Regions from separate parts of the Rahnella sp. R3(2024) genome, predicted to be linked through region 1. Evidence: predicted binding sites of a transcription regulator. Region 1 holds the regulator's gene; each other region holds the start of a gene.

Region 1 (4,216 bases):
AGCAGCTTATTGAACAAATCCTGACGGGCAGGAAGACGAGGACCGACGGCCGCCAGACGCAGACGGGAGAAGTGCATACGCGCTACGCGGGCCAGTTTCTGGGCGATGGTTTTATCCGTCCCGTGCTCGGTCGCCATGTAGCGCAACGAAACGGTATTGGAGAAACGGACAAAGCTGTCGCGGCCCAGCCACAATACGGCGAAGAATTTCTGGATCCCGTTCAGCACGCGCAGATGCGGCGTGTCCTGACCTTCACGGCCTGGTGCCCGGCCGAACATCACCGACACCGGCAACATCTGAATGTCTAATTCCGGGTTATTGCGGTGCAGGTCCAGATAGTCATGGAACAGCTTTACGGATTCCTGCTTCGGCGTGTAATACGAGAACACGCGCGGGCCTTCCGCGATAAACACGTGGCTTGGCAGCAGCGTTCCGTCGATATCCAGCGGGATCAGGGGATCGGGCAAATTCTGGGCGAGACACTGCGCACGCAGGGTCAGCAAATCTGCTTTGGAGTTATAAGGTAATACGTACAGGATCGGGCGCGTCGGGTCTAAGTGCAACTCGGTAACCGGATCTGTAGGTATGACTTTGCTCTTTACCAGCATCGAAAGCGGTAAATTCAATAATGTGTAATAAAGTCTACGCCAACCTGACATAAAAACGTGAAGCCTCTTGTTAGCCATTTCGCCGCAAGGATACCAGAAAGCTCAAATGAGATCTGTGGTGATGAGATACCATTAAACCGCTAAAATGCATCAAACACCCGAAGGACAACCCCTCAAGGATCAGTAACAGAATGGCGAACCAAGTCACTGGATTTACCCGAATTTATAAAGCAGCCGGTTACTCATGGAAAGGGCTGAAAGCGGCGTGGCAGAATGAAGCTGCCTTTCGTCAGGAAGCCAGCGCTGCTATCCCGTTAATTTTTCTCTCTTTCTGGTTCGATGTCAGCAGTATTGAACGCATCTTACTGATCGGCTCAGTGGTGCTGGTTTGCGTGGTCGAACTGCTCAACAGCGCCGTGGAATGTGCGATTGACCGCATCGGACCTGAGTTCCACGTTCTTTCTGGCCGTGCAAAAGATATTGGCTCGGCTGCCGTGCTACTGACCATCATATTGGCGATTTTTGTCTGGGTCAGCATCTTTTGGCCGCGATGGTTCTGATTTGGAATCTGTCTTCCAGTAATCGTGCTTATGCACTGTTTTTATTCAATCTTAGGTTTTCATTGCCCGTTTAGCTGTATATACTCACAGCTAGACTGTATAAACAACCAGGGGGCGGAATGAAAGCTTTAACGACCAGACAACAAGAGGTCTATGACCTGATTCGCGATCATATCTCCACCACGGGTATGCCACCAACCCGCGCGGAGATTGCCGCTCGTCTTGGGTTCCGTTCCCCGAATGCTGCGGAAGAACATCTGAAAGCGCTGGCACGTAAAGGCGTGATCGAGATTGTTTCCGGCGCGTCACGCGGTATTCGTCTGCTGATGGAAGAAGAAGAAGGTTTACCGCTGATCGGCCGCGTTGCCGCCGGTGAACCTCTGCTCGCTCAGCAACATATCGAAGGGCATTATCAGGTTGATCCGGCGATGTTTAAGCCGAGCGCCGATTTCCTGCTGCGTGTCAGCGGTATGTCGATGCGTGATATCGGTATCCTCGACGGCGATTTACTGGCTGTTCATAAAACGCAGGACGTGCGTAATGGTCAGGTTGTCGTAGCCCGTATTGATGATGAAGTCACCGTGAAACGCCTGAAAAAACAGGGCAGCGTGGTGCAGTTATTGCCGGAAAACAGCGAGTTCCAGCCTATCGTAGTAGATTTACGTGAGCAGAATTTCAGTATTGAAGGGTTGGCCGTAGGCGTCATTCGCAACGGCGACTGGATTTAACCTTCGTACTTCGGGCTATCTCTGCGTTGGCTGCCTTCGCGAACCCCGGTCACATACTTGTGTATGCTTCCGACGTTCGCTCAGTTGCCGCCTTGATGAAACTCGAATGACTGGGTCAAACTGTTGATCCAAAGGGTCATGTTTTTGATTTGCGGGTCGTGAGCCGCCTCTGACATACCGCTAAGCTTTAACGTTTCATCTCGTCGCCCCTCTCGGGGCGATGTCATTTACAGGCATATCCCGAACCTCCGGCATGAGATTCTCTATGCAACAACATTCCCTTCTGCAAAAGCTAAAACACACCTTTTTAAGCCCGACCGATAAAGCCCTCTGGATGCTCGCGCTACCGATGATTTTTTCCAATATCACCGTGCCGTTGCTGGGGTTAGTGGATACGGCAGTGATCGGTCATCTCGACAGCCCTGATTATCTTGGCGGCGTTGCAGTCGGTTCGATGGTCACCACCTTCCTGTTTATGATGCTGCTCTTTCTGCGCATGAGTACCACCGGCATGACCGCTCAGGCGCTCGGTGCGCAAGACAACCTGTTGCTGGCCCGCGCGTTCGTACAACCCTTTCTGCTGGCCGTGCTCGCCGGTGTGGTGATCTTGCTTTTCCGCCATCCCCTTATGGAAGGTGCTTTTCACATCGTCGGCGGGAGCCAGTCTGTGCTTGAACAGGCGCGGCTTTTTCTGGAGATCCGCTGGTACAGCGCCCCCGCGTCTCTGGCAAATCTGGTGATTTTGGGTTGGCTGCTTGGTATCCAGTACGTGCGCGGGCCGGTAATGCTGCTGATTGCCGGTAATCTGCTGAACATCGTGTTGGATCTTTGGCTGGTGATAGGGCTTGGCTGGAATGTCCGTGGTGCCGCCACGGCCACGGCCTGCTCAGAATATTTCACGCTGTTTATCGGATTGTTTTTGGTCTGGCGCGTGATGCAGCGCCGGGGCATCAGTCCTGCGCTGTTAACCTCTGCCTGGCGCGGTGATCTGCGGCGGCTGTTAAGTCTTAACCGCGACATTATGCTGCGCTCACTGCTTCTTCAACTGTGCTTTGCCTCACTGACCATTCTGGGTGCGCGTCTGGGCAGCCATATTGTGGCGGTCAATGCCGTGTTGATGAATCTTCTGACCTTCACCGCTTTTGCGCTCGACGGTTTTGCTTACGCCATTGAAGCCCATTCAGGTGAGGCGTTTGGCGCCCGCAATCGCGAAAAATTGCTCAATGTCTGGCGTGCCGCATGCCGTCAGGCCGGGCTGGTCGCTCTGGCATTTGCACTGATATACGCGCTGACCGGTGAACAGATTATCAATGCGCTGACGTCGTTACCGGAGCTGCGCCAGCTGGCCGATCGTTATCTTGGCTGGCAGATTGTTCTGCCGCTGGTGGCGGTGTGGTGTTATCTGCTCGACGGGATGTTTATCGGCGCCACGCGCGGAAGGGATATGCGTAACAGTATGGCGGTTGCTGCGCTGGGGTACGGGCTGACGCTGTTCACCTTGCCGATATTGGGTAACCACGCGCTTTGGCTGGCGCTGACGGTGTTCCTCGGATTACGTGGTATTTCTCTGGGCTGGATATGGCACCGCTACTGGCAGCGCGACAGCTGGTTTTCATCGTCAGTTCACTGAATTAGCGGGCTTTTCAAACGGTGGGTAATCGCGGGTTGCCGTTATATCGTGCTTTGGAATAATCCTAATAATGGTTTTTATCCCTCCGATGGCAGGATAAATCGAAATTCTCTACTAACCTTTAAAGTGTTAAGCCCGAGCTGCAGCGGTAATCCGCAGCTCCACAACCCTAAGGTAACAGGAGATATTTTATGAATAAGGACCAAGCCGACGGTAACTGGAAGCAGTTTAAAGGCAAAGTAAAAGAAAAATGGGGCAAGCTGACCGATGATGACCTGACTGTCGTTGAAGGTAAACGCGATCAGCTGGTAGGGAAGATTCAGGAGCGTTACGGCTATCAGAAAGATCAGGCCGAAAAAGAGCTCAAAGATTGGGAATCAAGCAACAAATATCACTGGTAAAGCGCGACTCCCCCTCGCGTGTCAGTGACGTATCCTGAGATTTAGCTGCTCCTACCCGGAACGCTTCAGGATACGGGTACACGGATGTACCCAACTGCTTCACTGTATAAACTTGTGCAAAACGTCCATTACCCGAACATTTCACCCGCTAATGACCTTCCGCTATAAACTCCGCTTTAAACCCGACCCGTCAGCGTTTCTTCACCACAATTGAATGATCGTGATCGCAGTGATCGTGGCTTTCGCAGGTTTCAACGACTTTGCAGTCGCCGCACAAGCCATGCGCTTC
Region 2 (4,216 bases), on a different contig from region 1:
TGGTGAAAACGGCATTGGTAGCCGCTTGGTTACCAACGCCGCTTGGTATCAAACCTTTTTAAGGTAAGTATCCAGGGCATCACGAATGATTGCACTTACGCTTTTCGGGCTAATACCATTACGCTTATTATGCAGGGCAAGATCTTCAATCTCTCGCAGCGTGTTCTGAGGTAAAGAGATAGTTGTCCTTGTCAGAATTTCCTGCGCAGGTTCAGCAACAACTTTTTCGTCACCATAAGGGCGGTCGGCCAGTCTGTTAGCCAGAGCGTCAGCTTCAGCTTCTGTTACGACTCGGCGATTTGAAAATGGGGGTTTCTTTAAGGCCATTAAAATACCTCATTCAGCAATGCCAGAACTTCTGCCTTGGCTTTTTCGTTAGATGTCTCGAGTACTGATTTACCTTCTGACATAACATCACGGTAAACCTTTCGGTAACATGCTGTGGCGGTCAAAGGAATAAGCCCTTCAAACTCACGCACATACTCCAGAAACTCATGTCGTTCGTTACCCTGCAACAGCGGGTTAGTCGTCGCCATACTTTGATAGCAGTAGGCCTTAAGCTCAGGATTCAAATCGCGCATACTTTCCAGCTGCTGCTGCAGTTCAACCATAGTATCCAGGTCTAACTGTGAACACTGGTGGGGCGCGATAATCTGATGGGCAACGGTCCCCCCCGTGATCAACTCCCGGCTGTTGCGTCCCGCGACGTCCACGATGACATGAGCAAACTTTTCATCCAGGCTTCTCAGCGTTTGGGAAATGTTGTCTCGTTTTTCAATCAGGGTAATGGATGGAGTGATACCTGAGGCTTCGCGCTCTGCATACCATCTGGAAGCGGAACGCTGAACATCAGCATCGACAAGACAAACGTCCTCTCCACGAAGAGCCAGACCAACTGCCAGATTGATGGCCGTTGTTGTTTTGGCAGCACCGCCTTTATTGCATCCAATAATCGTGATCATTTGTCACCTGTGATATCGAAAGTAGCATTTCCTAAATGATAACTCATAAAATACATATGTGAAGTATTATCGAGTAATTATTATGTATGAAGTAATACTTATTCATATAGTTTGCTTCTTCAATAAGCAATAGTTACGGCGTAACTTCGCAACCGAGAAAAATTTAGACTTTATAAACATGAAGTTAACTATAAACCAATTGTCGACCTAAGCCCTGACCGCATACTGTGGGCTTACAGAAAATTAAGTCGAACCGCGAGATTCTAACCAGAACATTACCGGCAGAGAGTACTTCCCAGCATCAAGTTCTACATTTCATCAACAAGAACCCTCCGTATGCATGCTTATGAAATACCGCTTCCATTTAATCCCCCATGACTTCTTCAGTAAGAAAAAGCTACGTCATATTCCAAACATATTTAAAGTAAGACAGAAGAAACGTTGAGAACTGAAGGAATAGGGGGGCAAAATTTTTGTTTCCTTGCTGATCAGCAGCCTAAGACTTTTCTAAGCATAAGCCCTTCACAAGCTAAAGAACCCATGATTATACTGTATGCATAAACAGTATTTAGTGAGTATCAATCATGAATGTCTTTTACCCAACACCTGAGCCTTTGAAGCTGCTGACCCCTTTCTTTCAAGATAAAGTTCAGGCTGGATTTCCCTCGCCGGCGCAGGATTATATTGAGAAGGGCATTGACTTAAACGAGCTCTGTATAAATCATCCAGCCGCCACTTACTTTGTGATGGCCACAGGGATGAGTATGGTTGATGCGGGCATTTATGAAGGTTCGATGCTTGTTGTTGACAGGAGTCTACAGGCAAAGCATGGCGATATCATCATTGCTTCGCTTGCAGGTGAATACACTGTTAAGCGCCTCTGCTTACACCCGGTTGTTCAGCTGGTGCCAATGAATCCGGACTTCCCTCCCATCGTGTTGCATGACGGCGGAGATGAACTGGAAGTGTTTGGCGTTGTGACTTTCAGCATCAACGGATTTCAGTAATGTTCGCCCTAGCTGATGTAAACAGTTTTTATGCGAGCTGTGAAACTGTTTTCAGGCCTGACCTGAAGGGTAGACCTGTCGTGGTTTTAAGCAACAACGATGGTTGCGTAATTGCCCGCAGCGCCGAAGCAAAAAAACTCGGTATCAAGATGGGCGATCCGTTCTTCAAGATGCGGGCGCTTTTCGAGCAGCATAAGATCGTGACATTCAGCAGTAACTACGCGCTCTATGCAGATATGAGCACACGGGTAATGACGGTGTTAGAGGAGATGTCTCCAGCCGTAGAAATATACAGCATTGATGAAGCATTCATGAATTTGCAGGGAGTCAGTAACTGCAAGGATCTGGAGGAGTTCGGAAGGGAAGTGCGAGCCAAAGTTCTCCAGTGGACCGGACTCACTGTAGGTGTAGGCATTGCACCAACCAAAACGTTAGCAAAATTAGCCAATTACAGCGCAAAAAAATGGACAAAAACGGGTGGCGTTGTTGACCTTTCGCTAGCGACACGTCAACGAAAACTGATGGCACTCGTTGAAGTCGGGGAAGTCTGGGGTGTCGGACGCAGGATTTCAAAAAAGTTAAATGATATGGGGATTAAAACTGCCCTGCAGCTTGCAGATACCCCAACTCCTCTGATCCGCAAGCACTTCAACATTGTACTTGAACGTACAGTAAGAGAGTTACGTGGAGAGCCGTGTTTAGAACTGGAAGAGTTCGCACCGACAAAACAACAAATCGTTTGTTCCAGGTCATTCGGTGATCGCGTATCAGAATATGAAATGATGCGTGAAGCGATATGTAGCCATGCCGTGCGGGCTGCAGAGAAACTCCGGGGTGAGCATCAATACTGCCGGCATATCTCTGCGTTCATCAAAACAAGCCCTTTTGCTGTGAATGAAGTTTATTACGGTAAAACAGCGGGAACAAAGCTTCAGATACCTACGCAGGACAGCAGGGATATTGTGGCTGCCGCAACTAAATGTCTGGATGCAATATGGCAAGAGGGCCATCGCTTTCAGAAATGCGGCGTGATGCTGGGGGATTTTTACAGTCAGGGTATCGCACAGTTGGTTCTTTTCGACGAGAACAAGCCGCGTTCTAATAGTGAGCAGCTGATGGCGGTTCTCGATGGAATCAATCATAGCGGGAAAGGGCGGGTGTGGTTCGCTGGCCAAGGCGTGCAAAAATCCTGGGAAATGAAGCGTCAGATGCTCTCTCCAGCATATACAACACGCTTCAGTGAACTTTTGCGCGTCAAACTTTAAATTATTAGATCCCCAACAGGCTCGATTAGCTCGGAACCATTATTTCTTATGCTACCAACTTTTTTATTCACCGGATGCCATTGAAATTCAAACAGGGGTTCCGACTGCATCTGCGCTATCTCAAGAGCGCGCTGCGGGGAAGTATCGCAGTCTAACCATTCAAGTGCATCTGAAGGCTCTAATACCAGTGGCCGGCGGTCATGGATATCCAGTAGCCCTTCGTCGCTGGCAGCTGTGACGATAACAAAACCATCATCATCCGGGACCTCTAAGGCATCAGGGTGAAAACGACTTATCGCAGCGAAAAATAAGGGAGAATGTGATTTATGGTAGATGAAGTAGGGCTGCTTAATTTTCGGATCAGCCGGATCTTTTTTCCATTCATACCAGCCATCGGCTATCACTAACGCGCGTCCATGTTCGAACAGGGGTCTGAACATCCTGCTCGTTGCCACTGTCTCTACACGCGCGTTAATCATCGGTGGTCGCTTTGATTCTTTTGCCCAGGTGGGCTGATACCCCCAACTAACAGGATCGAGAAAGATTTTATCATCGCGTTGATTGATTATGAGCACGCGCGGCCCGGGACCGACGTTATAACGGCCAATAGGGATGTCATCGATGCCGCCTGCGAATTCTCTGTCAGGGGAAAGCACATCGATATAGTGAGAACGCGGTGCGTACTGGGTAAATCGTCCACACATAAAGAGCCCTCAGTTAGAATTCTAAGTATAGACAGTACACATGCTGAGAGGATTTCAAATAGCGGCACTGCTAAGCGCCCAAAATAGTGGATCAAACCGTTTTGAGGATAAGTGCCAGCGCACAGTGCCTAAGAGACCTCATAAGGAGTGTTTCAGGAGTATCACAGCAGAAGTGACAGTGTCTCAAATCCCCCCCCTACAACAATCGCTTACCTACAGTTAGGCATTTTACACATCCACTATAGAGAACATTCTCTTTGAGTGGGCATATATCCACT
Region 3 (4,216 bases), on a different contig from region 1:
TCCCTATCTCCTCTTATCAGGCCAACGTGCCGCAGCTGGATGCGCATATTGACCGTGATAAAGCCAAAGCGCAGGGCGTTTCTCTCGATGATTTGTTCAGTACCTTGCAGGTGTATCTCGGTTCGTCATACATCAATGACTTCAACCGGTTCGGACGCACCTGGAAAGTGATGGCGCAGGCTGACGGCCAGTTCCGCGACAGCGTGGAAGACATCGCCAATCTGCGTACCCGAAATGACAAAGGCGAAATGGTGCCGATCGGCAGTATGCTGAACATCACCACCACTTACGGGCCTGATCCGGTTATCCGCTATAACGGTTATCCGGCGGCAGATTTGATTGGTGATGCTGATCCGCGCATTTTGTCTTCGACACAAGCCATGACCGAGTTGACAGAAATGTCCAAAAACCTCCTGCCAAATGGCATGAATATCGAATGGACAGATCTGAGCTATCAGCAATCTACACAGGGCAACGCCGCGCTGATTGTGTTCCCGATGTCGGTTCTGCTGGCGTTTCTGGTGCTGGCTGCACTTTATGAGAGCTGGACGTTGCCGCTGGCGGTGATCCTGATTGTGCCGATGACCATGCTTTCAGCGCTGTTTGGCGTGTGGCTGACTGGGGGTGATAACAACGTCTTTGTTCAGGTCGGGCTGGTGGTGCTGATGGGGCTGGCATGTAAAAACGCCATCCTGATTGTCGAATTCGCCCGCGAGCTTGAGATGCAGGGCAAAGGGATTGTGGAATCGGCGCTCGAAGCCTGTCGCCTGCGTCTGCGCCCTATCGTCATGACGTCTATTGCCTTTATTGCCGGGACAATTCCGCTGATCCTCGGTCACGGCGCTGGTGCAGAAGTGCGCGGCGTCACGGGCATCACCGTTTTCTCCGGAATGCTGGGGGTGACGCTGTTCGGGTTGTTCCTGACGCCGGTATTTTATGTGGCACTGCGCAAGCTGGTGACGCGTAAGCATGCGGCGCAGGAGACGCAGACAGTCTGATTGGTAATGACAGAAAGCAAAAAGCCGGGAAATTATCCCGGCTTTTTTACGTCTGAATGTCGCGAAGTGAGTATCAGATGGCTGATGTTTATTTCGTGCAGAGCGACTTATCTGCGTATTCTGCAGCCAGGTCTTTGGTGCATTTGTACTTGCCGCCACGCTCAAACTCGGCCAGCGCATCGGCTACCGTATGACGACCCAGCACCTGCAACGACGCCTCTTCAGCCTCATTCACGATATTTTTAAAATAGGTACAGGCATTGGCGCTGACAACACAGCGGGCAGGCACATCGGGACGTGCGGCCCACAGGCGTTTATCTTCAATCACGGCGCAGTAAATATCACGCAGCGTAATGTCTTCCGCCGGGCGGCCAAGATGAATCGAGCCGGTGCGGCCAAGCGTTGAGACGATAATGCCATGCTGAGTCAGTGGCACCATCAGTTTGCGGATGAAGCTGGAGTTGGCTTCCAGACCTGTAGCTAAGATCGCACTGGTGCAGCGCTGTTCAGCCTTTTGGGACTGAGCGATACAAAACACCATCTGCATGGCTGTCGGAAAGCGATAATCTAACATTTCATTGTCCTGAGAAACCAAGTCTTAGGTTAAGCACCGTATCACAGAGGAATAACCCTGTACGTGAGCTGGTCAATAATATAACAAAGACTGTTGCATTATTGAAGGCGGGGACGGCGTTAACGCACAGAAAGTCACGTTTTGGGCACAAAAAAACCCATCCGGAGATGGGTTTTCTTTAGGCTATTTCTAAGACTTTTGGTCAGGAAATTAGAACTGGTAGATCATGCCAACGCCAACAACATCATCGGTAGAGATACCGTTGTTTTCGTAGAAATCATCATCGTTGTCCAGCAGGTTGATTTTATAATCAACGTAGGTGGACATATTTTTGTTGAAGTAATAGTTCGCGCCAACAGAAACGTATTTAACCAAATCTTTGTCGTTGTCTTTTCCGCCATTGCCGTTGTTCAGGTCTTTACCTTTAGACTGCAGGTAAGAAACTTCCGGACGCAGACCGAAGTCGAATTGATATTGTGCAGTGACTTCAAAGTTCTGCGTTTTATTTGCAATGCCGTCATTGCCGTACATGGTCATATTACGGGTTTCAGCATACATGGTTGCCAGGTAGACATTATTTGCGTCGTATTTCGCGCCAATTGTCCAGACGTCAGCTTTGTCACCACGGTTATCAGCAGTTTGATCATTAGTACGGTCAGAAGAGGCATAAGCTGCACCTGCACTGATACCCATACCGAAATCCTAGGTAATTAAATATGCACTAACCTATTGTTTTATATTATTAATACAACCTAATTATCAAGTTTTTTGGTTTGCAAATATCTCTTCCTATCCCTATATGTTTCAACGAATTAAAATTAGTTTTGCAGAAGGGTTTTATTTTACAAAAACAAACATTGCTGTATGTATAACCAGTTAACTTGTTTGGGCGATTTTATGTTTGTTGAGCTGATTTACGACAAAAGAAACATGGCCGGTGTACCGAACGCCAACGCGCTGATCTTGGCTGAATTGACCAAACGCGTGCATGGCACCTTTCCTGATGCTGACGTGAAGGTTAAACCGATGGTGACGGTCAGCAGCATCAACACGGACGCCAGCAAAGCATGGAAGGCAGTTCTGGCGGGAATAGTTGAAGAGATGTTTCTTTGCACTCAGATTGTCGATGGGAAACCCAAATACTCACTTCGCGAGTTGCCCGAATGGGTTTAACGCAACCTTTTGAAATATAACCCGGCCAATGCGCCGGGTTTTTTGTGCCTGTAATCTGGCAAAATCACCGCCCTGCACTATTCTCATAGCAGCTGACAAAAGATCAGCAAGCCTGCCAAGGCCATGAGTACCTACCTACTGATAGCCCGCCGTTAACGCGGGCTCTTTTTTTACCTGTTTTATGGTGAATATCTAAGCATTAGCTAATCTTTAGAGTGGGTGGGATAACCGCCATCCAGAAGCGTAATATTGATACCTTTGATTTTTGCCCGCCTTTAACGCGGGCTCTTTTTTAATAATCAAAACGGGGGGGATTTCTTTAATTACTAAACCATGTTTCATAAGCCAAATTCTCAAGAGCTACTATTATGCTTTTGGGAGCATCGCTCTCGTTCCAAAACTAAATTTAGTGGCGATTCACTGGCCTTCGTTCGCGGAGGCTTTTTTACGCCCTAACACCGCCAATTCAGCAAACAACCTCATTTATGGGCACTGATCTGACGGATTGAGATTTGATTGCCATGCTATCTTTATTTCGTTCTATCTCAAGTAAAGTTCAACTGTAAAAACTGATGTTTATTGCCCGCCTGTCGCGGTCTTTTTTATGAGTTCTTTATCAGTAAGTTTACAGCATGCCTATATCTGTCTTGGCATTGCATATGTATAACTTATTGATTTTAAATATTAATGTATGTAATTATGCTCTCTACACTCACCACTCTACCCTGCTCAAGCACAGCCAATACTGCGTCCCCAATTTCTCTTCTGACTAATAAATTTTCTTCTTCAGTATGCATATCAACCTCAAGTAGTTTTTCACTGAGATTAGCACACAGATTTGCTTAAACCTTCAAATGCATGGCATGTCGTCAAACACATTATTCCTGGCGTCGTAGAGGGATGTGTTCACTTGAGCCCCTAACTACTGCATTAAAGGGCTTCCCTCAGGCAACGCAAAAATCTCAATGTAGGGATAGATTTACCTTTGAAATTTCCGGAACAAGAATTTCCCAACCTAGCCAGCGAGCATTCTTTTTTCTTATCAGATAATAATGGTTAAGATATTGATTAGTATTCATTGTACAAATTTATTACAAAAATAATTTAAATTTTAAGATAACTTATATGTACCGTAAGAGTAGAATTATTGTCACAAGAGTTTGAATGAAAAAAGGCTCAAAATATTGTGAAAACCACATTGATTGTGATTGTCGTTTTGGTTTTGGTCATCGGGCTGGTTTTTTGGGTGGTCAAGTCCAGAATGAATGATATAGATAATGATTATTGATAAATAAAATACATTTATAAACTTTAGTTATAAAAACCAATGAAATCAATGTTCACCACCGTGAGAAATCCCTCTTATTAGTTAATAAAATAATTTAACTTTGATAAAAGACTATTTATTTTAGTTAAGTTGCCAAGATAATATAAATTACTACTAAGTGAAATTATTTTTCGTTCGCAAAAT
Region 4 (4,216 bases), on a different contig from region 1:
GGTATTGCCTGTGTGCCGGAAGATTTGGTGGCAGAGGCGGTTAAATCGGGAGCCCTGATCCAGATCCTCGACGAATGGTGCCCGTCATTTCCGGGCTATTACCTGTATTACCCGAGCCGCAAGCAGCACCCACCGGCTTTCGCCCTGATGATTGATGCGCTGCGCTACAAAGAATGAATGACCGGCGGAATCTGCGAGAAACCGCCGGTCAGATGGCTTAACGCCCGACCCGCGCCTGCAATGCCGCCGGATAGCGCTCGCCGGTAATGTTGACCGAGTCCAGAGCCTGCGAGATTTTTTGCAAATCATCCGGTGAGAGCATTACGTCGGCTGCGGCCATGTTCTCTTCCAGGCGATGCAGCTTAGTGGTGCCGGGGATAGGAACAATCCACGGTTTTTGCGCCAGTAACCAGGCCAGCGCAATTTGCGCGGAGGTAACGTGTTTTTCTGCCGCCAGTCCGGACAGCAAGACCGTCAGGTGTTCATTGGCCTCAAGCGCTTCAGCGGCAAAACGTGGCACTATGCTGCGGAAATCATCCTCGCCAAAGGTGGTACCCGTTTTGATGGCACCGGTCAAAAAGCCTTTCCCTAACGGGCTGAACGGCACGAAGCCAATGCCCAGTTCTTCAAGCGTCGGTAAAATCTCTTGCTCAGGCTGACGCCACCACATGGAGTATTCACTTTGCAGTGCCGTTACCGGCTGAACCGCATGAGCGCGGCGAATGGTTTCAACACCCGCTTCGGACAACCCGAAATGCTTCACTTTCCCTTCGGCAATCAGGTCTTTTACCGCCCCAGCTACCTCTTCAATCGGTACGTCAGGATCGACACGGTGCTGATAAAGCAGATCGATAACATCCGTTTTCAACCGACGCAGTGAACCTTCAACCGCCTGACGAATATGCTCCGGGCGGCTGTTTAAATTCTGCTGTTTATTATCGTCGCCAAAGGTGAAGCCAAACTTGGTTGCAATAACGACCCGGTCGCGAAACGGTTTTAAGGCTTCCCCGACGACATCTTCATTCAGATAAGGGCCATACACTTCGGCGGTATCAAAAAATGTCACGCCGCGCTCAACGGCGGCACGGATTAACGCGACAGCCTCGCGGGTATCCGTCGCCGGGCCGTAGCCGTGGCTCAACCCCATACACCCCAGGCCGAGCGCTGAGACTTCAAGCCCTGAATTACCGAGATAGCGTTTTTGCATTGTTCAGTTCCTCACGATTTAGGTGAATCATAGGCGATGACATATCGCGGTGATGAATGAAGAGTAGCGGTAATCCATTAATAAATAATGGCGTGTAAACGGATAGACTCTATGAACTGAGCTCATGAATAGGGCGTTCACCTGACAATGATGTCATGCCGGGCGCGCATGGCTGAGACTACATGGCGTCTGCCAGAGCAGGGTGCGGAAAGCGTTGCTATGCGAAAAAGGCGCTGATTATCTTTTTAGTGAGATCAAGCTGATAGTCCTGCGAACGAGAGGAGCGGGGGTTTATCCACGCCGGGAGCATTGATCTGAAAATCCCATCAACTATACTGTATATAAACACAGTAATTGATGTGAGAACCCCTTATGATGCTTTACAAGATCGCCGCGCGGCAGCAAAAAACGAATATTCCTTTGTATTTAAACAATATTTCAGCAGGTTTCCCCAGCCCGGCTGCCGACTATGTGGAGAAAGGGATCGATCTGGTGGCACATCTGATCGCCCATCCTTCCTCTACGTATGTGCTTAAGGTGTCCGGGGATTCTATGCGGGACGCGGCGATTATCGATGGTTCCATGCTGCTGGTCGATTTCAGCCTCAAGCCTGCCCACAATGACATTGTTGTAGCCAGCCTCGATGGGGAATTCACCGTCAAAAGGCTGATGCTTCATCCTTTTCCGCATCTGCGCGCTGAAAATCCGGCTTATGCACCGATCCCTCTCAATGAGGACCGAGAAGTCGAGATCGTCGGCGTGGTGACAACCGTTATCAGCATGATGCATCGCAATGTACGCACTCGCTGATGTGAACTCGTTTTACGCGAGCTGCGAAGTGGCCTGGCGGCCCGATCTGCAAGGCAGACCCGTCGTGGTGCTTTCCAACAATGACGGCTGCGTGATCGCACTGTCTGCGGAAGCGAAAGCGCTCAACATAAAAATGGGCGCGCCATACTTCAAACAAAAAGCCATTTTTCAGCAACATAACGTGGTGGTGTTCAGCAGTAACTATGAACTTTACGGAGATATGAGCCAGCGCGTGATGGATACGCTCGAGCAGATCTGTCCGCAGATTGAAATTTATAGCATTGATGAAGCCTTTCTCGATCTTCGCGAGTTACCTCACAACACGGATTTGCACGCATTTGGCAAAAAGATACGGCAGACCGTGGGGCAGCATACCCGCCTGAAGATCGGCGTCGGCATCGCGCCGACCAAAACGCTGGCAAAACTCGCCAATTATGCTGCCAAAAAGTGGACTCAGTCCGAGGGCGTGATTGATCTGTCTGATCCCGCACGCCAGCGTAAACTGATGGCGCTTCTGCCCGTTGACGAGGTGTGGGGCATCGGGCGAAGGACATCAAAAAAACTGCATGATGTCGGTATCGATAAAGCCCTCAAACTGGCCGAATGCGACCTGGGATACATCAGGAAAAACTTTAGCGTGGTGATGGAAAGGACCGTGCGTGAACTGCGCGGAGAACCCTGTCTCGGATTTGAAGAATTTGCACCGGCTAAACAGCAAATTGTGTGTTCGCGATCTTTCGGCACCCGGGTCAGCGCCTATCAGGAGATGCGCGAAGCCATCTGTTTTCACGCCAGCCGCGCGGCTGAAAAACTGCGTGGCGAGCATCAGTTTTGCCGGCAAATCTGCGTATTTATTAAAACCAGCCCTTTCGACAACGGCGGCATTTATTACGGCAACCTCGCCAATACCCGGCTGATGACGCCGACGCAGGATACCCGCGACATTATCTCGGCGGCGTTACGTTGCCTGGATAACGTCTGGAAAGAGGGCTACCGCTACCAAAAAGCGGGCGTGATGCTGGGTGACTTTTTCAGCCAGGGTGTGGCCCAGCTGCATTTGTTCGATGAGTCTCCGCCCCGGCCCAACAGCGATGCACTGATGACACTTTTTGATAGCATCAATAAGAAAAGCAAAGGCACGCTGTGGTTTGCCGGGCAGGGCACCGACCGGCGCTGGCAGATGAAGCGCGACATGCTTTCACCGGCCTGGACCACCCGCTGGAGCGACGTGCCGACCGTGCATGCGTGATGCGGATGCAGCGGCCAGACGGGAAGCCTGGCCGCGGAGAAAAGTCCCGTTACGCCAGTTTCTAAAACTTCTCAATAACCTCAGCTTAACTGGATAAAAAAACACGTCAGGTTCCACTGTCTGCATGAGGGTATTTGCAGATTTACTGCATCAGTGACAGGTCGAATTGCTTAAAAGTATCTCTTACTCTTTTGAATTACTTGATATTTAGCACAGCTTAATCGCATGTAAGTATTTGTACTTTGCTCATTTCAAGCACGCGTTGTTACTATGCACTCCGTTAAGCAAACGCTCTAAAACAAAGTTAAAACCCAGCGAGCAGACTCTGCTACGCTTCACAATGAAATTCTTTGGTTTTGGACGTTTTTTTAACTACATCGAACAGGGGTTTGAGACGGCATATGGTGAATAAAGAATTTATTTCTAATATCCAAAAAATGCATGGTTTTGATTTAAATCTCCTGTTGGTTTTTGAAGTCGTGTTTACCTACAAAAGCGTCACGAAAGCCGCACAAGTTCTTAATGTGAGTCCTTCCGCGATCAGTCAGTCGTTGACCAGGCTCCGCGATTTCTTCTCTGACGCATTGTTTATCCGTAGCGGAAACGGATTAGATGCGACAAAAACCGCAAAAGACTTGCACGTGCATTTGAACACGAACTTCAACCTTCAGCAGTTATTGGGAAGTTTGAACGATTTTTCCAACGTCATGGCAAAGAAAAAAATCGTTATTCATGCCACGCCTTATGTCGCATTGAGATTATTGCCTGCCATTTATACCGCAGTGGATAATGCAGGGCTGAATTGTGAAATTGTTCATATCAGTGCGGATTTAACAGAGAACAGCGCTGAAGATATTTTGACATACAGAAAGGCGGATATTGTATTTGATATAAAACAAAATTATTCGTTCGCTACGATTTCAAAACATCTTTTGTCTGAAAAGGCTGTG

The links. Region 1 encodes LexA, which represses DNA repair genes until DNA is damaged. Its sites were predicted from a motif close to TNCTGTATGTACATACAGNA; they were not measured.
Region 2: a site for LexA is predicted at 1,510-1,529, ahead of umuD (translesion error-prone DNA polymerase V autoproteolytic subunit). Genes of this name have one in related genera too.
Region 3: a site for LexA is predicted at 2,431-2,450, ahead of ABSH60_RS22630 (DinI-like family protein). Genes of this name have one in related genera too.
Region 4: a site for LexA is predicted at 1,541-1,560, ahead of umuD (translesion error-prone DNA polymerase V autoproteolytic subunit). Genes of this name have one in related genera too.

The regions. Positions count from the first base shown of each region.
Region 1 covers NZ_JBHGBU010000001.1:2,490,687-2,494,902, forward strand. Annotated here, with positions in the region: gene plsB (glycerol-3-phosphate 1-O-acyltransferase PlsB) at 1-659, opposite strand, end outside; gene ABSH60_RS11295 (diacylglycerol kinase) at 800-1,168, shown strand; gene lexA (transcriptional repressor LexA) at 1,288-1,896, shown strand; gene dinF (MATE family efflux transporter DinF) at 2,162-3,526, shown strand; gene ABSH60_RS11310 (CsbD family protein) at 3,718-3,927, shown strand; gene zur (zinc uptake transcriptional repressor Zur) at 4,118-4,216, opposite strand, start outside.
Region 2 covers NZ_JBHGBU010000003.1:94,972-99,187, forward strand. Annotated here, with positions in the region: gene ABSH60_RS23775 (ribbon-helix-helix domain-containing protein) at 49-327, opposite strand; gene ABSH60_RS23780 (AAA family ATPase) at 327-962, opposite strand; gene umuD (translesion error-prone DNA polymerase V autoproteolytic subunit) at 1,547-1,969, shown strand; gene ABSH60_RS23790 (translesion error-prone DNA polymerase V subunit UmuC) at 1,969-3,234, shown strand; gene ABSH60_RS23795 (SOS response-associated peptidase family protein) at 3,231-3,938, opposite strand.
Region 3 covers NZ_JBHGBU010000002.1:468,919-473,134, reverse strand. Annotated here, with positions in the region: gene oqxB (multidrug efflux RND transporter permease subunit OqxB) at 1-998, shown strand, start outside; gene ABSH60_RS22640 (Rrf2 family transcriptional regulator) at 1,087-1,572, opposite strand; partial or broken gene ABSH60_RS22635 (porin) at 1,783-2,274, opposite strand; gene ABSH60_RS22630 (DinI-like family protein) at 2,470-2,745, shown strand.
Region 4 covers NZ_JBHGBU010000002.1:607,214-611,429, reverse strand. Annotated here, with positions in the region: gene ABSH60_RS23165 (LysR substrate-binding domain-containing protein) at 1-177, shown strand, start outside; gene ABSH60_RS23160 (aldo/keto reductase) at 218-1,207, opposite strand; gene umuD (translesion error-prone DNA polymerase V autoproteolytic subunit) at 1,580-2,017, shown strand; gene umuC (translesion error-prone DNA polymerase V subunit UmuC) at 2,001-3,266, shown strand; gene ABSH60_RS23145 (LysR family transcriptional regulator) at 3,668-4,216, shown strand, end outside.